3 regions of the Methylosinus sp. RM1 genome follow, and region 2 is predicted to be linked to each of the others. Evidence: predicted binding sites of a transcription regulator. Region 2 holds the regulator's gene; each other region holds the start of a gene.
What was found. The regulator LexA, encoded in region 2, represses DNA repair genes until DNA is damaged. The targets are predictions, from matches to a motif close to TGTTCNNNNTGTGTTCNG.
Positions count from the first base shown of each region.

Region 1: parE (DNA topoisomerase IV subunit B) is a predicted target of LexA. The motif match lies at 2,032-2,049, and genes of this name have one in related genera.
Region 3: recA (recombinase RecA) is a predicted target of LexA. The motif match lies at 2,961-2,978, and genes of this name have one in related genera.

Region 1 covers NZ_WOVC01000012.1:29,601-34,762, reverse strand. The annotation lists gene FMZ75_RS10515 (GlxA family transcriptional regulator) at 1-366, opposite strand, end outside; gene FMZ75_RS10510 (DJ-1/PfpI family protein) at 466-1,134, shown strand; gene FMZ75_RS10505 (2OG-Fe(II) oxygenase) at 1,207-1,827, shown strand; gene parE (DNA topoisomerase IV subunit B) at 2,094-4,109, shown strand; gene FMZ75_RS10495 (sensor histidine kinase) at 4,266-5,162, shown strand, end outside.
Region 2 covers NZ_WOVC01000020.1:31,667-36,828, reverse strand. The annotation lists gene FMZ75_RS14105 (ABC transporter permease subunit) at 1-87, shown strand, start outside; gene FMZ75_RS14100 (PH domain-containing protein) at 97-651, opposite strand; gene FMZ75_RS14095 (AsmA family protein) at 744-2,651, opposite strand; gene lexA (transcriptional repressor LexA) at 2,850-3,554, opposite strand; gene FMZ75_RS14085 (hypothetical protein) at 3,694-4,551, opposite strand; gene FMZ75_RS14080 (LLM class flavin-dependent oxidoreductase) at 4,682-5,162, opposite strand, start outside.
Region 3 covers NZ_WOVC01000010.1:5,795-10,956, reverse strand. The annotation lists gene FMZ75_RS09120 (GDSL-type esterase/lipase family protein) at 59-703, shown strand; gene lysM (peptidoglycan-binding protein LysM) at 788-1,279, shown strand; gene FMZ75_RS09110 (DUF3617 family protein) at 1,449-1,877, shown strand; gene FMZ75_RS09105 (cytochrome c) at 1,882-2,214, opposite strand; gene pyrE (orotate phosphoribosyltransferase) at 2,227-2,820, opposite strand; gene recA (recombinase RecA) at 3,131-4,210, shown strand; gene alaS (alanine--tRNA ligase) at 4,465-5,162, shown strand, end outside.

The DNA of each region.
Region 1 (5,162 bases), on a different contig from region 2:
ATGCGTCGTCGCTCTGCGGCCGTCGAGCAGCCCGGCCGCCGCCAACACATAGGCGCCCGAGCACACGCTCGCCACGCGTCGCGCGCGCGTCGCTGCGCGGGCGACGAAAGCCAGCGTCTTTCTGTCCGTGGCGGCGCCGCGCGTGCCGAGGCCTCCGGCGATCAGCAGCGTGTCGCAACGTCGCGCGGCGGCGAAGCCTCCGGCCGCGATGGCGACGCCGGAAGAGGAGCGCACCAGGCCCGGAGCGGCGGCGATCGTCCGTAGCGCATAGGCGCCGGGGACGATGCGCGCGGCGATCTCGAATGCGGCGATCGGACCAGCGGCGTCGAGAATCTGAAAATCCTCGAAGATCAGCAGAGCGATGATCCGCGCGCTCATGGCTTTATCTGAAAAAGTGGGAAAACCGTCATTTGAGACAGAGCCTAGCGGCGCTACTCTGCCTTCGTCAACAAGGGGAGGCTCGCAATGTCGGACCAAAGCTTTCGCATCGTCTTCGCGATTTTTCCGCGTCTCACCCAGCTCGATTTCACCGGGCCTTTCGAGGTGCTGTCGCGACTGCCCGGCGCGGAGGTCGTCGTCGCCTCGCGCGAGGGCGGGGCCGTCGCTTCCGACACGGGGCTCGAATTCGGCTCGACGCGCGCGCTCGCCAGCGTGGAGCGCTGCGATCTCTTGTGCGTTCCCGGCGGTCCCGGCGTCGAGGCGGCGTCGGTCGATCGCGAATATTTGGAGCAGATCGCGCGGCTCGCGGAAGGCGCGCGCTATGTGACCTCGGTTTGCAACGGCTCGCTGCTGCTCGGCGCCGCCGGCCTGCTGCGCGGCAAGCGCGCCGCCTGCCATTGGGCCTGGCGCGATCTTCTGCCATTGTTCGGCGCCATTCCAGACGCCGCGCGCGTCGTGCGCGACGGCCGCATCGTCACCGGCGGCGGCGTGACGGCGGGCATTGATTTCGCTTTGACGCTCGCAGCCGATATCGCCGGCGAGCAATTCGCGCGCGCGATCCAATTGTCCATCGAATATGCGCCGGCGCCGCCGTTCGACAGCGGGCGCCCGGAGACGGCGGGCGAAGCGCTGGTCGAATTCGTGTCGCCGCGTTTCGCCGAGCGAAAGGCGCGCTTTGCGGCCTTGCATGGCTGAGCGCGGCGCGGCTTTTGCGGTGCGGCTTTCTGTGATCTATCGAGCGCTTCTGTCGCCGCAATGGATGCGCCTATGACCGCCGCCGCCACGCCTGCGCATGTCGTCATCGACGGCTTTCTCGGCGCGGCGCGCGCAGGCGAGCTGATGCAATTCGCGCTGGCGCATGAGAGCGAATTTTCGCAATCGCGTTTCTACACGGCCGAGCGCGCGGCGCGCGTCGATACGTCGGTGCGTGATTCTTCGCATCTTCTCGAGCTCGGCCCGCTGCGCGCGGCTTTCGCCGCGTCTGTCGATGTGGTCCTCGCGCGTCTGACGCACGAGCTGAATGTTTGTCTGCTCTCGGAAACGAAAAAAGAGATCGAGATGGTGCGCTATGGCGACGGCGGCTTTTTCAAGCGCCACGCCGATGCGCCGCCGCGACCGGACGGACACGACAGCGTGCGGGTTCTCACGCTCGTCTATTATTTTCACGCGCTGCCACAGCGCTTCGAAGGCGGCGCGCTGCGGCTCTCTTCGCCGGATGGCTTTGCGGACATAGCGCCGGTCTATGATCGTCTCGTCGCTTTTGCCTCGGCCGCGTTTCACGAGGTGCGTCCGACGCGCTGCGCGAGCGCCTTTGCCGATGGGAGATTTTCGATCAATTGCTGGGTGAGGCGGGCGCGCGAAGGGCAGTCCCCCTCGCCATCATGCTGAGGAGGTCGCGAAGCGACCGTCTCGAAGCACGAGGGCGAACTCCAGAAGGCGGCGCTGACGGTTTCCTCGTCCTTCGAGACGGCGGCTGCGCCGCCTCCTCAGGATGAGGAAACCTCAACCCGATTTTTCTCGAGGTCCGGCGCAGCTTTCTTTCTTGGTCGGCTTGGAACAGGCAGAGCGCGAGATAGGCGGACTATTAAAAGAAGTTCCTTGTATGTTCTCATACCCCCTCGCGCTCCCCCTCGCGAATCGCTAAAATCCCTTCCATGGCCAAATCCGATGATCTCTTCGGCGGCGCCCCGCGCAAGCCGGCCGCCGCTCCCGCCGCGAAAGCGCCCAAGGCGCCGGCGGAATATGACGCCGCCTCCATCGAGGTGCTCGAGGGGCTGGAGCCGGTCCGGCGGCGGCCGGGCATGTATATCGGCGGCAAGGACGAGGCCGCCATGCATCACCTCTTCGCGGAGGTGCTGGACAATGCGATGGACGAGGCCGTCGCCGGCCACGCCAGCTTCATAGAGGTCACGCTCGAGCCGGAGGGCTGGCTCACCGTCGTGGACAATGGCCGCGGTTTTCCGATCGATCGACACCCCCGGTTTCCGGACAAGACCGGGCTCGAAGTCGCTATGACCATGCTGCACGCCGGCGGCAAATTCGACTCGGGGGCCTATCAAACCTCCGGCGGCCTGCACGGCGTCGGCGTGTCCGTGGTCAACGCCCTGTCGGAGAGGGTCGAGGTCGAGGTGGCCAGAGAGCAGCAGCTCTATCGTCAGGTCTTCTCGCGCGGCCTCGTCGCCAGCAAGTTCGAAAAGCTCGGCCGCATCGCCAATCGCCGCGGCACCAAGGTGCGCTTCAAGCCGGACGCGGACATCTTCGGCCCGGCGACGCATTGGCGGCCGGCGCGGCTGTTCCGCATGTCGCGCTCCAAGGCCTATCTCTTCGGCGGCGTCGAGATTCGCTGGCGCTGCGCTCCGGCGCTGATCGAGCCGGGCTCGGATGTGCCGGCCGAGGCGGTGCTGCGTTTCCCCGGCGGCTTGCGCGACTATCTCGCGCGCGAGACCGAGGGCAAGGAGCTGGTCGCCGATCAGCCCTTCGTCGGCAAGGTGCAGCGCGAGGGCGGCCATGGCTCGCTCGAATGGGCCATTGCCTGGTTCGCCAATGAGGATGGTTTTTCCCATTCCTATTGCAACACGATTCCGACGCCGGACGGCGGCACGCATGAGGCGGGCTTTCGTCTCGCTCTGCTGCGCGGCTTGAAGGATCACGCCGAGCGTATCGGCCAGGCCAAGCGCGCCGCCAATGTGACGGCCGAGGACCTCATGGGCCAATCGGCGGCGATGATCTCCGTCTTCATTCGCGAGCCGGAGTTTCAGGGGCAGAACAAGACGCGGCTGATGAATGTCGAGGCCTCACGCCTCGTCGAAGGCGCGGTGCGCGACGCTTTCGATCATTGGCTCGCCGGCGCGCCGTCGCAGGCGACCAAGCTGCTCGATTTCGCGGTTGAGCGCTCCGAGGAGCGGCTTCGCCGACGCGCCGAGAAGGAGCAGGCGCGTAAATCCCCGACGCGCAAATTGCGCCTGCCGGGCAAGCTCGCCGATTGCACCAATACATCGTCGCAAGGCTCGGAGATTTTCATCGTCGAGGGCGATTCCGCCGGCGGCTCCGCCAAGGCCGCGCGCGATCGCGCCAGCCAGGCCGTGCTGCCTCTGCGCGGCAAGATTCTCAATGTCGCCTCGGCGGGACGCGAGAAGCTCGCCGCCAATCAGCAGCTCGCCGATCTGGTGCAGGCGCTCGGCTGCGGAATCGGCTCGCATTATCGCGACGAGGATTTGCGCTACGACAAGATCATCGTGATGACCGACGCCGATGTCGACGGCGCGCATATCGCTTCGCTGCTCATCACTTTCTTCTTTCGGCAAATGCCCAAGCTCATCGACGGCGGCCATCTCTATCTCGCCGTGCCGCCGCTGTATAAGCTCACGCAAGGCGCCAAGACCGTCTATGCGCGCGACGACGCGCATCGCGACGAGCTGGTGAAGAAAGTGCTGACCGGCAAGGGCAAGATCGAGACGAGCCGCTTCAAAGGCCTCGGCGAGATGATGCCGGCTCAGCTCAAGGAAACGACGATGGACGCCAGGAAGCGCACACTGCTCAAGGTCGTGATCGCCGGCGAGGAGCGTGAGGAGACCGCCGATTGCGTCGAGCGGCTGATGGGCGCTAGGCCCGAGGCGCGCTTCGCCTTCATTCAGGAGCGCGCCGCTTTCGCCACGGAATTGGATGTTTGACGGGAACCGTGGATCGGACCACGGCGTTTCCTCTCTCGCATATCGGGGCGCGATCGATGAGTCGCGCGATTTTGAAATGATTTTCTCGCCCGCCGACGGCCGTTGGGCTATGGTTCGCGCCACTCGAAGCGGGCGGCGGGCGTCGAGGGACCGATCTTGACGGACATCGACAGCAAGAGCGAGGCGTCCGCGCCGCAGCGGGCGGATGATCGCGACGCCGCGCTGGCGCTCGAGCGAATGCGCATGGCGCTGGATGCGAGCCTCACCGGAATTTGGGATTGGGATCTCGTCACCGGCGAGGTGCATCTCGACGAGCGGGTGCGCGCGCTCTGGGCTTTGCCGGAAGGCGCGCCCGGAAGCTTCGAGATTTTCCGCAATGCGATGCACAAGGACGACAAGGCGCAGACGCGCGAGGCGGCGCCCGCCGCGCTCGATCCGGGCCAGCTCGGCGATTACGAGGCGGAGTATCGCATCATCGGCCAGACCGATGGCGTCGAGCGCTGGATCGCAGTGCGCGGCCGCACCTTTTTCGAGGGCGGACGCGCCGCGCGCATCATCGGCACGGCGCGCGACATCACCGATCGCAAGCGGCGCGAGGATCATGTCCATGTGCTGCTGCGCGAGCTGGTGCATCGCTCCAAAAATCTTCTCGCCGTGGTGCAGGCCATGGCGCGGCAGACGGCGGCGGGCGCGCCTTCGCTCGCCGATTTCCAGCGCAAATTCGCCGCGCGCCTGCAGGCGCTCTCCATGGCGCATGATCTTCTCGTCTCGCAGGATTGGCATGGCGCGTCGATGCCGGAGCTGGTGCGCGCGCAATTGTCCTATTGTCTCGACGCCGGCTGCGTCGAGGAGCAGACGCGCGCCGGCGGCCCCGATCTGATGCTGAAGCCGGAGGCGGCGCAGAATATCGGCCTCGCGCTGCACGAGCTCGCCGTGAATGCGCTGACGCATGGCGCGCTGTCACAGCCGGAGGGGCGCATCGAATTGCATTGGCGCATCGACGATGCGCGTTTTGTGGTGGAGTGGCGCGAGTTCGGCGGCCCGCCGGCGGCG
Region 2 (5,162 bases):
ACGCTGCTGCTCGGCTTCGTGGCCGTCGCGCTCGGTCTCTCGGCGCTGCTCACGCGCGGGCGCGCCAAGGGCGGCGGGGCGGGGTGAGGCCGCCCTTCATGCCGTCGCGCTTTTCCTCGCATTTTCTTGAATGAGATCGAACACACGCCGCGCATCGTCGATCATCAGAAATTGCGGCGTGGGATCGAGCGCGGGCGTCAAATCCGTCCAGCCTCGGTTTCCCCACACGGGCGCCGGGACGCCGAAACGGATGGAGCCGCTTCCGTCGACGCGCTCGTTCAAATCGACCGCCGGCAGCCGGTCGAGCGCGAGCGCCGTGAATCGTCCGAAAGGCTCCGGTCGCATGATCAAAATGCGCAAATTCGTGACGGCATAGCGCATATCGCTCCTGAGCCAAGCGTCGAACAGGAATCTACCGAAGACGAAATAGAGCCCCATGCAGACAAAGAAACCGCCCACGGTAATGAAGAACCAGGGCGCGTTCATCCGGCCGGCGGAAATCGTCCAGAACACTGCGAAGCCACACCAGAGCAGGCTGAAGGGGATCAGAAAAACGTCGCGATTACGCAGCGACAGGCCGCAAGCCGGCTGGCCCGACCAGAGAACACGCTCCCCGTCGAGCAGGCGATTTGAGAAAAATTCGTCAGTCATGTGCGCCACTTCGAAACCGAGGATGGACGCCGCGTTTTATAGCAGAAGCGCTCGGTTGCCGTCACCGTCGACGACTGGTTCGAGACGTCCTCTCACCGCTCCTTCGCCGCGCCCGCCTCCGGCTCCACGCGCGGCAGCAGCGGCGCGGCGGCGCCGGAGCGCTTGATCAGCGCGGCGGCGTCCGGCGCGAAGACGGGATCGTCCCAGGCGCCGGAGAGATCGAAGCCGATCTGCACGCCCTTCTCGCGCGGCTTGCCAGCGGCGTCGGCCTCATTGGCCTGCGCCTTCATCGCGAGGCTGCGCTCCGGGATGCGCGCCTGGCCGGCGAAGGCCAGCGCGAAGCCCGGCCCATGCGCTTGGCCATCCTCTATATTCGCGGTTCCCTTGACGATTTTGATGGTCGCGCTGGCGCGATCCACCAGCGAGTGACCGGAGCGAATGTCCATCGCGCTCGACAAGGGCCGTTTGTCGATGCGGCGGAGCGCGCGCTCCAGGTCTATGCCGTCGACCTCGCCCTCACTCAGCGTGAGGGTGGCGCGGCCGTCGAGATCGCGCATGAGCTGCGAGACGCTGTCGCCAGTGGCGTCGAGCGTGAAATTGGCGTCCAGCGCGCCGCCGAGATCGGGCCGCGCGGCGGCGTCCCAGGCGAGCGCGCCGGCGTCGACGCCGGTCAGCTGCGCATTGGCGTGGAATTCCAGCGCGCCCGCCGCATTGGCGGCGAAAATGGCGCGGCCCTTCACGGTTCCCTTATAAGCCGCCGCCTCGGCGAGGGCGAGCTCGAGCCGGCCGCCGCGCAGCAGCAAGGACAGAGCGGCGTCCTCGAGATTGAGCCGCAGAACGCGGGCGCGCGTCGCCGAAAGGCGCAGATCGACATCGGCGTTCTGAATATCCGGCAAAACGAAAGCGTCGCGGCTCCACTGGCCGTCGGCGCCGGAGAGCGGCGGCAGATCGGCGACCATCGGCTTCAGCGACACGTAATTGCTGGCGAGCGTCGCATGGACGATCGGCTTGTCGCCCTCGTGGCGCAGACCGAAGGAGCCCTCGAATTCATTGTCGTCGGCCGAGAGCTTCAGATCGGTGAGCTGGAAATCGCGCAGGCCGACGCTGGCTTTGGCGGAAAGCTGGACATTCTCGAAAGGCCCGGGCAGCGGCGCGCTCACATTGGCGAGGGCGAGCGCATGGCGCAGCGAGGGCGAGGAGGCGGTGAGCCGCCCCATATAGCGGGGCTTGGGGCCGAGCTGGCCGAAGCCCTCCGCCTCCGCCCGCAAGCTGTCGGAATCGAGCCGCACGGTGACCGCCGTCTGCTCGCCACGCAGAAGGGCGCCGGGCTTGAGCACCCACAGCGTGCCGCGCGGTCGCTCGCCGCGCCAGGAGAAGGCGATGTCGAGCGTCGCGGGCGAGCCGACCGTGCGCCAGTCGAGACTGGCCTCTATGTCGCGCAGTGTCTCTTCGCCGCCGGCATATTTGACATGGGCCACGCCGGAAACGATGGCGACGCCGCCGAGCCGGGCGCGATCGGCCTTTTCCGCCGCGGCAGTCGAGGGCCGCGCCGCCGCCGCGCGCACGGCGGCGCCCGCCGCGCTCATCGGCTTGCGGTCGAGATCGATCTCGATGGCGGGGCGAACGAGCTCTATGTCGGCGATCTCGAGACGGCCGGCGAGCAGCGGCAGCAGCAGCACATTGCCGTGCAATCGCTCCGCCTCGATGGTGAGCGCCGCGGTCGGGTCGGCGAAGGCGATGCTGTCTATGGTGATGTGCGGACGGGGCAGCACCGAGAAGGTCGAGCGCCCCTTGGCGGCGATGAAGAGACCAGAGGAGGAATTGAGCTGGCCGGAAATCTCCTCGAGCAGAGCGCTGGTGGAGAAGGTCCAGGGCGCGAGGGCCGCGCCGAGCGCCACCGCCACGACGGCGCCCATCACGATCAGCCAGCGCCGGGAAAGACGCGCGAAAGGCAGGCGGCGACCGAGGCTCGAGGGTTTCGATCCTTCGATTTCGCGCATTGGGCCGGTCGAGTGCGACATTCCATCGTCCATGCAGAAAGAGGCGGGGCAGAAAGAGGCGGGCCGGGCCGCACGGCCGCGCGCGACGGAGCGCGCTTCTTTCGAAAGGGCGGCCGCGCCGACAGGCCCGCGCGCCAATAGCGCGCGAGGCCGGACCATGGCGGCAAAGGGCGGCGAGATCGTGGCGGCGCGAGGCCCTCAGTATTTGCGCAGAAGGCTGACCAGACGGCCCTGGATGCGGACGCGATCCGGCCCGAAAATGCGCGTCTCATAGGCCGGATTGGCGGCCTCTAGCGCTATTGACGCGCCGCGCTTGCGCAGGCGTTTCAAAGTCGCCTCCTCGTCGTCGATGAGGGCGACGACGATATCGCCGGTGTCGGCGCTGTCCTGCTTTCTCACCACGACGACGTCGCCGTCGAGAATGCCGGCCTCGATCATCGAATCGCCGCGCACCTCGAGCGCGAAATGCTCGCCGCCGCCGAGCATGTCCGGCGGCAGGCTGATGGTGTGGCTGCGATTCTGCAGCGCGGAGATGGGCGTGCCGGCGGCGATGCGGCCCATGACCGGGATCGCCACCTGCTGATCGGACTCCGGCTCGCCGGCCGGGACGGGCCGCACGCGGCCGAGCGCGCCCTCTATGACCGAGGGCGAGAATTTGCCGCCGCGCGCGGCGACGCGGGGCGTCGCCGATTCGGGCAGGCGCAGCACCTCGAGCGCGCGGGCGCGATTGGGCAGACGGCGAATGAAGCCGCGCTCCTCGAGCGCGAGAATGAGCCTGTGAATGCCGGATTTGGAGCGCAGATCGAGCGCGTCCTTCATCTCGTCGAAGGAGGGCGGCACGCCGGTCTCCTTCAGGCGCTCATGGATGAAGCGCAGCAAATCGCTCTGTTTCTTGGTCAGCATGAGAGCCCCCTGGCGCCGCCCCGCCCGCGGCGCGCCACGTCCGAACCCGGCCATGATGGCGCGGGTTCATAAACAAATCATGAACGGGAGGATAGGCGTTCTCGGTGCGTTCCGCAAGGGCGTCATCATTCAACACCAATTAGCACCACAGCCCGTTTCTCAATCGATGTGCTTCGCAAAGACGGTCATAATCCCAAATGAGTGGAAATATTTGATTCCCCTCGACCAATGCGGATAGCGATTTACGCGGAGGCGGAATTAAAGTCTGAAACTTAGCAATTGACCAACGTTGAAAGTGCTCCCAACGCTCATCCTCATTCAACGGCCTATCAGGTAAATCGAACCATTCACCATTCTTCTCGTGATGTTTTCGGAGTTCCCAGACCGCAAAGTCCGCAGCCTGCATCGCCGGCAGGTCTCGAAAGGTTCTGGTCTTCGCTAAGGCTGTGATCGACATTCGATCAAAATCACCACGATTATACGAATCAAGATCTGCGTATCTCTTTGCCTCGCTAAGTTTAGAGTCAACTTTTTCTAGATGATCAAAGACAAGCTCAGAGCTTAGTTCTCCATACTCTCTTGCTACAACCACCATACAGCCATACGCTGCCAATGCGTACGGCTTCAGTCCGACGCCATGCTCACGGTTAAACCTCTCCAAATCCTCAAGACGAACGATTGAGGCGAAGAACTGGAGCCGGCTTTCATAAATTATTTCTGCGAGTTCATTGAGAAAGGCGCTCCACTCTGCTTGGTGTTCTTTGGAGGGCCACCACTTCGCGTAGACCCCTTTTGCCTCATTCGCTTCCTTCATATGCAGATAGGGAACACCATGCTTGGCAAGCGCGATCGGCCAATGGTGGTCAAAATATTCCCATCTATGATCTGCGCCGGCATAGCCACCAATTGCCCATACATCGTCGCGCCGGCTGTCATCAAACCAGCCCTTTATGGTAGCCGAAGCGCAATTACGGCGCGACGATGTATCGGTGGACAATCTGGTCAGCCCAATTCTTTGCGAACGCCGAATCGTTCGCCATGATCGACATAATATATTATTCTAATATTTGCGAGCCGCAGGCACAGTGGGCTGGATGGGCTTCCCGCCCATCTTTCATCTGCTCCCCTCACTGCGCCGCCGCCGCCTCCACGCCCAGCATCGGCCGCACATGCCGCGCGAAATCCTCTAGCGAGCGCAAGTTCTTCTCCGGATCCCGCGAGATCGGCTTCAGCAATATCGCCCGCGCGTCGGTCTCCTCGCGATAGGCGGCGATCTTCTCCGCCACTTCGTCGAAATCGCCGATCAGCGAGCGTTGCAGCAACCCCTCCTCGGTCAGCGAGGCCGGCGCCGCGCCGTCCTGGCGGGCGAAATTGCCGCGCATCCGCTCGGCGAAGCGGGAGAGGAAGGGAATGGCCTCGGCCAGCGCCTGCTCGCGGCGCGGCGCGGCGTAATAGAAGCGCGCCATGGTGAAGCGCGGATCGCCCTCCGCGCCTGCGGCCTCGCGATAGATGCGCAAGGTCTCCTTTATCTGCTCTATGGGGAAAGGCGGGCCGGCCATCACGCCATGGCCATTGCGCGCGGCGTAGCGAATCGCTCCCGGCGTGGTG
Region 3 (5,162 bases), on a different contig from region 2:
TTCCGATCTATGTCCCGCCGATGACGCGGGCGAGGCGGCGAGGGCGATGATCGCGACAGTGACGCAAATTCTTTTCATTTTCGTCTTTCTCCTGCTGCTCCTCGGCGCGCTGCTCGTCGTCTCCGACGCCGGCGCGCGGCGCGCCTTTCGTATCGCGCTGCATCGGCGGGTCGCGCGTCTGCGGCCGCCGCGCTACGCTATTGTCGGCGACAGTCTCGCGGCGCAATGCGATTGGCGCCCGCTCCGTCGGCGTCCCTTCGACGTGCTGCGCCTTTCCCTCGGCGGCGCGACGCTGAAGGATATAGGCGCGCAAATCGTCGAGGCGCGCATGATGGGCGCGCGCTGCTTCGTCATCGACGGCGGCTTGAACGATCTTCTCTTCGACGCGGCGCCGCTCGCGCAGATCGAAAATGATTTTCGTGCGCTGCTGCGCCGCCTGCCGGAGGATGCGCGCGGCGTTCTGATGCTCGCGCCCCATGTCGCCGATGCGGCGATGGCGCCGCGCATAGACGAGATCAATGCGCTGATGCGCGCGCTCGCCGAGGCGCGCGGGCTCGCCGCCGTCGATCTCGCGACGCAGCTCTCGCACGAGGGCGTGCGGCTGCCGGAGATGACCGATGACGGCCTGCATTTCTCGCCGCTCGCCGCGAAGCTATGGGTGCGGGCGGCGAAAGAGCGCCTTCTTCGCGATGGGCTCGCCTGAGCGCGGCGCGCCCTATGTAACGCGGCGCGGGCGCAATTCCACCGGCGCTCGCGCTCACGCCAAAGCGCGAAGGAGGTCGAGAAAATGGGTCTCTTCAATTTCTGGAACAACTCGAAGAGCGGCGACAAGATCGACAAGAATGCGCCTTCGCCCAAGGGCGCGACCGAGAACGCCGCTGCGCCCGCCGATGAGCTGAAGAAGGAGATCGAGAAGAAGGGTCTCGACGCCTCCAAGATCGAAATCTCGGTCGAGGGCGACAAGGTGAAGCTCGGCGGCAAGGCGGCCTCCACCAGCGACGCCGAGAAGATCGTGCTCGCCGTCGGCAACACCAAGGGCGTCTCGCAGGTCGAGAGCAATATCGTCGTCGGCAAGCAGGAGACCGAATCGCTCTTCTACAAGGTGCGCCAGGGCGACACGCTGTGGAAGATCGCCGAGACGCAATATGGCCAGGGCAAGGGCGGAAAATACGAGGAGATTTTCGCCGCCAATCGGCCGCTGCTCTCCGATCCCGACAAGATCTATCCCGGTCAGGTGCTGCGCATTCCCAAGGCCCAAGGCGCCGCCGGCCAGGCCTGATCTCTGTCGCGCGGCCTCCTTCGGGAGGCCGCGTCATGCGGGAAAAATAGGGATGCGCGCGCGGGAGCTATTCTCGAAATCGCGCGCGATATCGAAAACGAATTGCCTCGCAAAGGCGCGCGTCACATATTCCGCGCGGTATAAGATCATCGGTCATCGAGGCGAAGAGTTGAACCTCCATACTGTGTGTCGCGCGACGCTCATCGCCGTGATATTGCCGCTTGCCGCGAGCGCGTTGGCGGATAGTCTCCCGCAGCGTCGGCCCGGCTTCTGGCGCATAAAGACCATATCGCCGGAAGTGGGATTGCAGGCGCATGACGTCTGCATCGAGGCGAGCGACGGCCTGCTCGGCGTTCCGCAGGACAATTGCACGAAGCCGACGGTCGAATCCGCGCAGGGCGGCGAGGTCATCGTCACCTTCTCATGCGATCTCCATGGCGCGCGCGAAGTGACGAGTCTCTTGTTCACCGGCGATTTCTCGAGCTGGTATCGCGCGCAATCGAAGACGACGCTCACGCAAAAGAGCGGCGTCACGCGCGAGCGCTCCGGCTTCACGATCGACGCGAAATTTCTGCAGCCCGAATGCCCGAAGCCGTGACGCCTCAACGCTTGGGCGCGAGGCCGACGATATAGGCGGAGAGCGAGTCGATCTCATCCGGCGTGAGGATGAGATTGGGCATGTTGCGATGCGAGCTGCGCAGAAAGACCTTGATCGCCAGCTCCGTCGTCGACGGCATGCGCGCCACATCGACGAAGCTCGGCGCCTTGGCGGCCTCGTTCTCGGCCGGCGTCTTCTCGTCTATGCGGTGACATTCGACGCAGAGCGAGGCGGCGAGGCGTCGCCCGGCCGTCGGATCGCTCGATTGCGCGGCCGCGGGCGCCGCGACGGCCGTGGAAGCGAATAACGCAAAAATCATCGGCTTCGGACAAATCATGTCGCAGCTCCTCTATATGGTGAAGTCGCTCCGCTTGAAGATCGACGCCAGCGTGATTCCCTTTTCGGCGAGCTTTTCCGCGGCGCCTTCCTCGCGGTCGATCACCACCAGCGCGCGCGTCGCTTTCGCCTCTGGATGCTCTTCCGTCATGCCGGCGATGGCCTCCAATATAGAGCCGCCCGTCGTCGCCACATCGTCCACGATCAGCGATTCGCCGCCCTTGGGCACATAGCCGTCGATACGCTCCTTGGCGCCATGGCCCTTGGCCTCCTTGCGCACGAAGAAAGCCTCGACCGGCGCGCCTTTGGGAAAGCTCACCGCGGCGATGGCCGCCACCATGGGCACGGCGCCCACGGCCAGCCCGCCGACGCCCTTTATCCCCTGCGCCCTCATATAGTCGACGACGATATCGGCGATGAGATACGCGCCCTCCGGCAGCATGGTCGTCTGGCGCAGCTGGAAGAGATAATTGCTCTTGCGGCCCGAGGAGAGCGTGAAATCGCCGCGCAGCAGCGAATGCGTGTCGATCAGCCGATGCAGCCGCCCCCAGCGCGGATCGGCGGGATCGAGAACGGCGTCGGGACGGGAAGCGCGCAAATCGCTCATTGGCTGTCGAAACTCCGCTGTCGATAGAAGAACGGCGCCTTGCGCCGGCTCGCGTCCCTTACGCCGAGGAACTCGCGGACTTCAAGCCGGTTCCTTCCCTCGGCCCGCGCCGGCGCGGGAGGCGGGGCGAAAAATGCAAGCGGAACAAAAAAAGAACTTGGCGAAGAGAACAAATGCGATACAATCTGCCCATCCGATCTTCGCGTCCGATACCGGTCCGATCCTCACAAGTCTTTCACCGCTCTTTCGCTTCAGGGCCGCATCTCGCGTTGCGCCTGCCGCCCGCCCCGTGCCAGAAGGAATCATCGCCGTGAGCCAAGCCAATCTCCGCCTCGTGGAAGGAACATCCGTGGACAAGACCAAGGCGCTGGACGCCGCTTTGTCGCAGATCGAGCGGGCCTTCGGCAAAGGCTCGATCATGCGGCTCGGCAAGAATCAGAAGGCCGTCGAGATCGAGACGATCTCCACCGGCTCGCTCGGGCTCGACATAGCGCTCGGCGTCGGCGGAATGCCGCGTGGCCGCATCGTCGAGATTTATGGGCCGGAATCTTCGGGCAAGACCACTCTGGCGCTGCATGTGATCGCCGAGGCGCAGAAGAAGGGCGGCGTCTGCGCCTTCGTCGACGCCGAACATGCGCTCGATCCGGTCTACGCCCGCAAGCTCGGCGTCAATCTCGAGGAGCTGCTGATCTCCCAGCCCGATACGGGCGAGCAGGCGCTGGAGATCACCGACACGCTCGTGCGCTCCGGCGCGGTGGATGTGCTCATCATCGATTCGGTCGCCGCGCTGACGCCGCGCGCCGAGATCGAGGGGGAGATGGGCGAGGTGCAGCCCGGCCTGCAGGCCCGCCTGATGAGCCAGGCGCTGCGCAAGCTCACCGCCTCCATCTCGCGCTCCAACACGCTCGTCATCTTCATCAATCAGATCCGCATGAAGATCGGCGTCATGTATGGCTCGCCGGAGACGACCACGGGCGGCAACGCCTTGAAGTTCTACGCTTCCGTGCGTCTCGACATTCGCCGCATCGGCTCCATCAAGGACCGCGACGAGGTCACTGGCAACCAGACCCGCGTGAAGGTGGTCAAGAATAAGGTGGCCCCGCCTTTCAAGCAGGTCGAGTTCGACATCATGTATGGCGAGGGCGTCTCCAAGGTCGGCGAGTTGATCGACCTCGGCGTGAAGGCCGGCGTCGTCGAGAAATCCGGCGCCTGGTTCTCCTACGACAGCCAGCGACTCGGCCAAGGCCGCGAGAACGCCAAGACCTTTCTCAAGCAGAACAAAGAGGCGGCCGAGCGGATCGAGCAGGCGATCCGCGAAAATTCCGGCCTCATCGCCGAGCGCATTCTCGACGCCGGCGGCGAGGGCGAGGGCGACGGCGCCGAGGACTGATCGCAGACAGCGAACGCCCACCCTCCCCTTCAGGGGGAGGGTCGGACGGCGCAGCCGTCCGGGGTGGGGTCGCGGCGCGAAGACTTCCGAAGCGTCATCCCCTTCCGCGAGCCGCGCCGCCTGTTCCACTTCGCGGACAAATGCTCTAGAAGGGCTCGGTTCGCGCCGGGCCTTTTCCTTTTCCCTGCGACGGTTACGGCCGAGCGCGCGTTCGATGGCTTTTCGAGCCGAACAAGCGGGCGACAAGAACCGATATGAGTGGCGTCAACCAGATCCGTTCGACCTTCCTCGACTATTTCTCGCGCAATGGACACGAGAAAGTCGCATCCTCGCCGCTCGTCCCGCAGAACGACCCCACGCTGATGTTCACCAACGCCGGCATGGTGCAGTTCAAGAATGTCTTCACCGGCTTCGAGAAGCGCCATTACGCGCGCGCCACCACCGCGCAAAAATGTATGCGCGCCGGCGGCAAGCACAATGATCTCGACAATGTCGGCTATACGGCGCGGCATCTGACCTTTTTCGAGATGCTCGGCAATTTCTCTTTCGGCGATTATTTCAAGGAAGGCGCCATAGAGCTCGCCTGGAATTTCGTCTCCCGCGAGCTGGCCCTGCCGCGCGAGAAGCTGCTGGTCACCGTCTATCACGACGACGACGAAGCCTTTTCGCTGTGGAAAAAGATCGCCGGCTTCTCTGACGATCGCATCATCCGCATTCCGACCGCGGATAATTTCTGGAGCATGGGCGACGTCGGCCCCTGCGGCCCTTGCTCCGAGATTTTCTTCGATCAGGGCGACAGCGTCGCCGGCGGCCCGCCCGGCAGCCCGGACGAGGATGGCGATCGGTTCCTGGAGTTCTGGAACCTCGTCTTCATGCAATATGAGCAGACCGCGCCGGGCGAGCGCGCGCCGCTGCCGCGTCCCTCCATCGACACGGGCATGGGCCTCGAGCG